One region of the Bacillus sp. JJ664 genome, then DNA from elsewhere that is predicted to be linked to it. Evidence: predicted binding sites of a transcription regulator. Region 1 holds the regulator's gene; each other region holds the start of a gene.
The links. The regulator Rex, encoded in region 1, represses fermentation and respiration genes when NADH is low (regulators of the CRP and FNR family bind a similar motif). The targets are predictions, from matches to a motif close to TTGTGAAATATTTCACAA.
Positions count from the first base shown of each region.

Region 2: qoxA (cytochrome aa3 quinol oxidase subunit II) is a predicted target of Rex. The motif match lies at 1,059-1,076, and genes of this name have one in related genera.
Region 3: pflB (formate C-acetyltransferase) is a predicted target of Rex. The motif match lies at 1,020-1,037, and genes of this name have one in related genera.

Region 1 covers NZ_JBALMS010000104.1:4,434-6,720, forward strand. Annotated here, with positions in the region: gene V7056_RS15785 (ABC-F family ATP-binding cassette domain-containing protein) at 1-570, opposite strand, end outside; gene V7056_RS15790 (redox-sensing transcriptional repressor Rex) at 738-1,364, shown strand; gene V7056_RS15795 (CPBP family intramembrane glutamic endopeptidase) at 1,401-2,087, opposite strand.
Region 2 covers NZ_JBALMS010000145.1:1,783-4,069, reverse strand. Annotated here, with positions in the region: gene qoxA (cytochrome aa3 quinol oxidase subunit II) at 1-810, opposite strand, end outside; gene V7056_RS18300 (DUF1904 family protein) at 1,666-1,998, shown strand; gene V7056_RS18295 (arsenic transporter) at 2,265-2,287, shown strand, end outside.
Region 3 covers NZ_JBALMS010000049.1:11,956-14,242, forward strand. Annotated here, with positions in the region: gene V7056_RS08675 (ATP-binding protein) at 1-692, opposite strand, end outside; gene pflB (formate C-acetyltransferase) at 1,151-2,287, shown strand, end outside.

The sequences.
Region 1 (2,287 bases):
CAGAATTAATAAATCAGGTTTTGTTAGTAATAGCTTACCTAACGCCAGTCTCGTTTTCTGACCACCACTTAATGATGATATCTTTGTAGTGTAGTCTTCATTTGAAAAGCCAAGACCACTTATAATTGAACGAATATCTGCTTCAAACTGATATCCGCCACTTTCTTTAAATGTAAATTGAAGATGATCATATTCATTCACAATTTTGTCGTAAACGGTTTGATTTGAATAAACATCTTCTTGGGTCATTTTATGTTCTAGCTTTCTCATGTTATCTTGCATTTCTACCAAATGGTTGAATACAGAGTAGTATTCTTCCCAAATTGAGCGATCACTTTGTAAGCCAGAGTTTTGAGCTAAGTATCCAATCGTGACATCTTTTGGTTTAATTAATTCTCCGCCATCATATGATATTTCACCGGCGATAATTTTTAAAAGAGTAGACTTACCAGCACCATTTCGACCAACAATTGCTACTCGATCATTCGTCTGAACTTCTAATTTAATATTTGAAAGTATAATGTCACTGCCGAAATATTTGGAGACATTATTAACTTGTAATAGGATCAAGATATTCACCTCATTGCAAAATTTTTTATCTATTAAACTGTTTACTGTCAAAATTCATAAATATAGTGTATATTTTACAGTAGAACAAGTACTTTATTACTAAAATGAAGGCTATTTACACAATATAGTAAAAAGAATTACAGTAACAGTAAGTGGGGGATTGTAAAATGGAGTCGGAACAAATTAAAATTCCACAAGCTACTGCTAAACGTCTACCTTTATATTACCGTTTTATAAAGAATTTGTCTTTATCAGGTAAACAAAGAGTTTCTTCAGCAGAGTTAAGTGAAGCAGTAAAAGTAGATTCCGCTACAATTAGAAGAGATTTTTCGTATTTTGGTGCCTTAGGAAAAAAAGGGTATGGCTATAATGTAAATTATTTATTAACTTTTTTTTCGAAAGCGCTTAACCAACACGAAGTAATGAAAGTAGCGTTAATCGGTGTGGGGAATTTAGGAACCGCATTTTTACATTATAATTTTATAAAAAACAATAATACAAAGATTGAAATGGCGTTTGATATCGACCCAATGAAGATTGGAACAGAAATAGGTGGAGTACCAGTCTATAATCTTGATAAATTAGAAGAAATAATGAACGATGATATTCAAATCGTCATTCTTACAGTTCCTGCTCAAGTTGCACAGTCGATTGCAGACCGTTTAAAAGGTAAAAATATAAGAGGTATTTTGAATTTTACGCCTGCACGTATTAGTGTACCAGAACATATTCGAATACATCATATTGATTTGGCTGTTGAGTTACAAACACTAGCATACTTCTTACAACAATAAGGAAATTAAAAACCCCCAATCGAATGGGGGTTTTATTTAATAGATGAAATGAAATAATTTCAGTTGTTGGAATACGACAAATGAGTTCATAAACATATGAGTTAAAATTGGAACTAAAATTGAATTTGTTCGTTTATATAGATAACAAAATATAAATCCGATCAGAAAATAAGATAAAAAGAATGGCAAGTCGCCGTGCATGAACGCAAAAATAACTGAACTTATTCCAGCTGAAACAATAAATGGAAAACGTTCAAATAGCTTTTTGAAAATAATGCGACGGAATACGATTTCTTCCAATATCGGTGCAATCAAACTTGGAATGACGATAAAGGCTGGGTTTAGCTTAGCGATATGAATAATGTTTTGCGTATTTTCTGACCCTTTATCTAAATCAAAAATTAAAATTAAAATGAGATTACATACAATCTGAGTAATCATTGTGACACCATAACCAATTAAAGCCCATTTTAATATTGTCAGCGTAAAACTAGATGAAAGATTTTTAATTCCAATTGAGATTGGAGTTCTTAATAAAATTAAAATAATTAAAAGACCTGTAATAAAACTAATGCAACCCCATAAACCTACTGCTTCAATTTTGGCTGTCTCTTTGTCTAAACCTTCATATAAACTACTATTTAATAGAAAACGAACACCATACAATCCAGAATACTGAATCAAAACATACGTTAATAAAATCCATAAATCTCTTGTTTTCAAAACGATAACTCCTTTGTGTTGATATTTTCATAACCCAAAGGTTTATAACAACATGTACATTATTGTACTCGTTTAAGGGGGTTCTTAAAAGGTATTTACATATTTTTATTAAACTTCTTTAAAATACGTTAATTAAAATTAATAAATTTCGACAAGAAAAGTGCTAGCTTCGGACTTGCAAAATCTTTTGATATTATTTA
Region 2 (2,287 bases), on a different contig from region 1:
AGCTGGTCTAAATTCTAAATGAGTAGAAGTATATGATTTTCTACCTAAATGTTCAATTTCTAGTAATTTATCAAACTCTTTTTCTGTTAGCGCAGGTGCTGTTTCTTTTACATCAGTAACCCAGCTATTAAATTCATTATCGTTCATTGCTAATACTTCAAATTCCATACCAGCAAAGCCCTCGCCATTAAAATTACTATTTTTCCCTATAAATGAACCTTCACTTGAAGCAACAAAATTCAATTTTGTAACCATATCACTCATTGCATATTTTTGACCACCTAATTGTGGAACCCAGAAACTAGTGATTGGTCCGAAAGAATAAAGACGGAATTCTACATGTCTATTTGTAGGTATATTCACATAGTTAACTGTTTCAATTCCTTGCTCTGGATATGAGAAGTGCCATTTCCAGTTCGATGAACTAGCATAAATGACAAGCGTTTTATCATTTTCATGTCCTTTTGGTACAGTTTCAACAGCTGTAGTCGTTTTTACCGTTACGACTGATAAGATCGTTACGATCACAACCGGAATAACTGTCCAAATAATTTCAAGCCACTTACTTCCTTCTTCATGAGGAGGCTCATAATCTTCTGGTAGTTTACTAGCACGATATTTATTAATAATGACAATAAATAGAATATAAACGACTAATAATACCCCTAACATCATCAACATCGAAAAAATAATTGTATCTGCTTGTGTTTTTGCAACAGGTCCTTTTGGATCAAGAACGGCTATTTTGTCACAAGCACCCATAATGACCGCAATCATCATAACCATGATGCTCATTAGAAATTTTTTCATTTCATTCTTCCTTCCTCTAAATTAAGTAAAAGTTCAAAAACGATTCTAAAATAGAATGCTAATTAAGTATGTTTATAAATTGTCACTCTACTGACAAACAATATCCACAGTTATAGTAAAATACTTTAAATAAAAAAACAAACAATTAATTAGCAATTTGAACTGAAAAAATAAGTGTTCACATTTTAGACATATTTACTTTTACCAAAAACCCTCTTAACCCTATATATATCAAGTGTTCAACCCTTATGTTACCTTTTTCACAACGTTCACATTTTAGACAAATATTAGATTCACATTAAATTTTTATTCTAATGTTTAAAACTACAAAAACAATAAATTAGTATAATATTTAGACAAATTAAAAGATGATATCTTCTTCCATATCTCTTTTAAAAAAATTCTACAAACACAAAAAAAAACGCAGAAAATCTGCGTTTTATGTACAGGCATTTAGGGTGAAGAGGAAAATAGATGTCCTAGCACATTTTCCTCTTCTATAGGGTTTGGGGGGCTCTAGGGTTGAATCCAAAATTTGGATCCAATCTATGAACATTTAAAAACAATGGCTTATACTTAAAACTTCTTTATGAAATTAGAATAACACAATTGAAAATGATTATCAATAGCAATTATGTTTTTTCTTTTAATAACCTACTTTTTTATAATGATTGATTTTTGAATCATCCAATATACAAAATGTTGTTAACTGTAAAATGTGCCAAACTCAATAGTGAGAATTGGTAAGTATGAGACGCCACATGTACGATCTCTAATTTCATTTTAAGTATTAGCTTTTTATTACTTTTTTTCGTTATAATTAACACATATTATATCAAGTAAGGAGTAATGACTATGCCACAACTATTATTTAGAGGATTTAAGGCAGAAGATATTTGCCAAATTAGTAAACCATTAGTAGATGAATTAGCAGAAATATGTGATTGTGGAACAGATAATTTTATTCTTGAATGTCTTCATTCTACTTCAATATTCGATGGTAAAGTCATAGAAACTTTCCCTTTTATAGAAGTAAAATGGTTTGAAAGAGGTCTAGTAACGAGAGATCTATTTTCAGCATCTATCGCAAAACATATCCTGTCTTTAAACATCCCTGAATTTGAAATTGCATTTTCAACATTTCGAGAAGATAGTTATTATATAAATGGAAAAAGATGTTTTGATTAACTAAATGTTATTTTAAAATAAATTTACGAAAAAACCAGACTAGCCCAGCTAACTAGTCTGGTTTTTGTGTTTTTATACACTTTTTCTAGGCGTTTCACATAATAGTCAACTATCTTTATGGGGTATCTATACTATCTGGACAAACATACAATCTTAGAAAATTAGACGTGTAACTAAGTACAAGTTTACTAAAATTGAATATTAGTATATTAATCGGACAAGTAGGTATCAAAACAAAACTACCGAGTAAAGAAAGGTGAATAAAAATGAATTTTGAAATTGTAGTGAC
Region 3 (2,287 bases), on a different contig from region 1:
AAGCTCGTAAATTTGTTTAATAAATCCATATCTTGTAGTTCCGATTCGTCCTTTAGAAGTTGAAGTAAAGCTTCTCCATTAATATATGGCACATCAATAATGACAAAACGATTTTTTAACGCTTCGTTTAATTCACTTGTACCTACATATCCTTCATTTATTGCAGCAATCACTCGGAAGTTTTCATCGCCTTTTACTACTTCTTGTGTAAATGGATTTGTAATCATTTTACGGTAATCTAAAGCACCGTGTAGTAGAGGCAGTGTTTCAGGTTTCGCCATATTAATTTCATCTATATATAACATATGTCCTTTTTTCATTGCTTTCATTAGTGGTCCGTCAATAAAGATAACTTCAGATCCATTTGGTGATGAAGTAATTGTATTGTACCCAACGATTCCTTCTAAATCTAAATCAATTGAACAATTTATACTGTGCATTGGTTGATAAAGTAATTTTGAAAGAGTTTCTGCTAAAACTGTTTTTCCACTTCCAGTAGGTCCTTTTAATAGAATGTTTTTGCCAAGTAATAACGCAGTAATTGCATCTTCTAAAATAGTAGAGTCTTGGGATACATATTGTTTTGTACCAATTAGTAATTGTTCATCTTGTAAAACTTTTTGAAGTTGATTTTTATATATTGTATTTAATTTTTCGTTAATTGAATTAGAAAGATTGATTTGTGTATTCATAAATACTCCCTTTATTTAAAGTTACTGTTACTGAAGAAGGCTGAATTCAGCTCCAAAATATTCGCTTATATTAGCGAGCCTTATTTATAAATAATCAAAAAGATTTTGTCATTTATTTATACTAACCATAGTATTATCACATATTCTGTTTGTGAATGTCTTGTCTATCGAAAAGAAGATGTTTTTTTATAATACAGATTATATAATTTGAGTATAACAGTTCAGATGGAAACTTTAAAGTTTTGGAGAATGAATTACACTAGAAAATTGTTGGTAAAATGAATTGTAATCAATTAAATCGTTATATATTAAGTGCTCTCTGACACTTTGTTCAATGTTTCACAATATATACATATTCTTGGTGATAGAAGATCAACATCATATGATAAATTAATTGTGTAATCTGTTATATACATTATTATCTTTCTGTGTTAATTCGAAAGAGGAGGAGTATTGGGATGAATCATTGGAGACTTTTTGAAAGTGGGCGTTGGGAAAAATCGATTGATGTAAGGGATTTTATTCAATTAAACATTAAACCTTATATTGGAGATGAGACGTTTTTAGTTGGTCCAACGCAAGCAACAAGTGAGCTATGGAATCAGGTACTTCAATTATCAAAAGAAGAGCGCCAAAAAGGTGGAGTTTTAGATATGGATACGAAAATTGTATCAACTATTACTTCACATGAGCCAGGATACTTAAATAAAGAGTTAGAAAAAATTGTAGGAGTTCAAACGGATGAACCATTTAAACGATCGTTACAACCATTCGGAGGAATTCGAATGGCAGAAGCTGCTTGTGAATCATATGGTTATAAAGTTGATGAAGAAATAAGTAAGATATTTACTGAATATCGAAAAACACATAATCAAGGTGTTTTTGATGTGTACACGGATGAAATGAAAGCGGCACGTCGTTCAGGGGTTATTACTGGTTTACCGGATGCGTATGGTAGAGGCAGAATTATAGGAGACTATCGTAGAGTCGCATTATATGGAATTGATCGATTAATAGCTGATAAAACGAATGCTTTGAAGATGACGAGTAGTGTCATGTCTGAAGAATTATTAAGAGAGCGTGAAGAAGTAAATGAGCAAATTCGTGCTTTGAAAGAATTAAAACAAATGGCTGCAAAACACGGATTTGATATTTCGAAACCAGCGTCAAATGCAGTTGAAGCGTTTCAATGGCTATATTTCGGCTATTTAGCTGCAATTAAAGAACAAAACGGTGCAGCGATGAGTCTAGGTAGAGTTTCTTCTTTCTTAGATATTTATATAGAAAGAGATCTTGAAGAGAACCGTTTAACTGAAATTGAAGCTCAAGAATTGGTAGACCATTTTGTTATGAAATTACGCTTAGTAAAGTTTGCAAGAACGCCAGATTATAATGAATTGTTTTCAGGAGACCCTACATGGGTAACGGAATCGATTGGCGGAGTGGGCATTGATGGGCGCCCATTGGTTACTAAGAATTCATTTCGTTTTTTAAATACATTAGACAATCTTGGTCCAGCACCAGAGCCGAATTTAACAGTACTTTGGTCAACTAATCTACCTATTGGATTTAAACAATATTGTGCAAAGATGTCT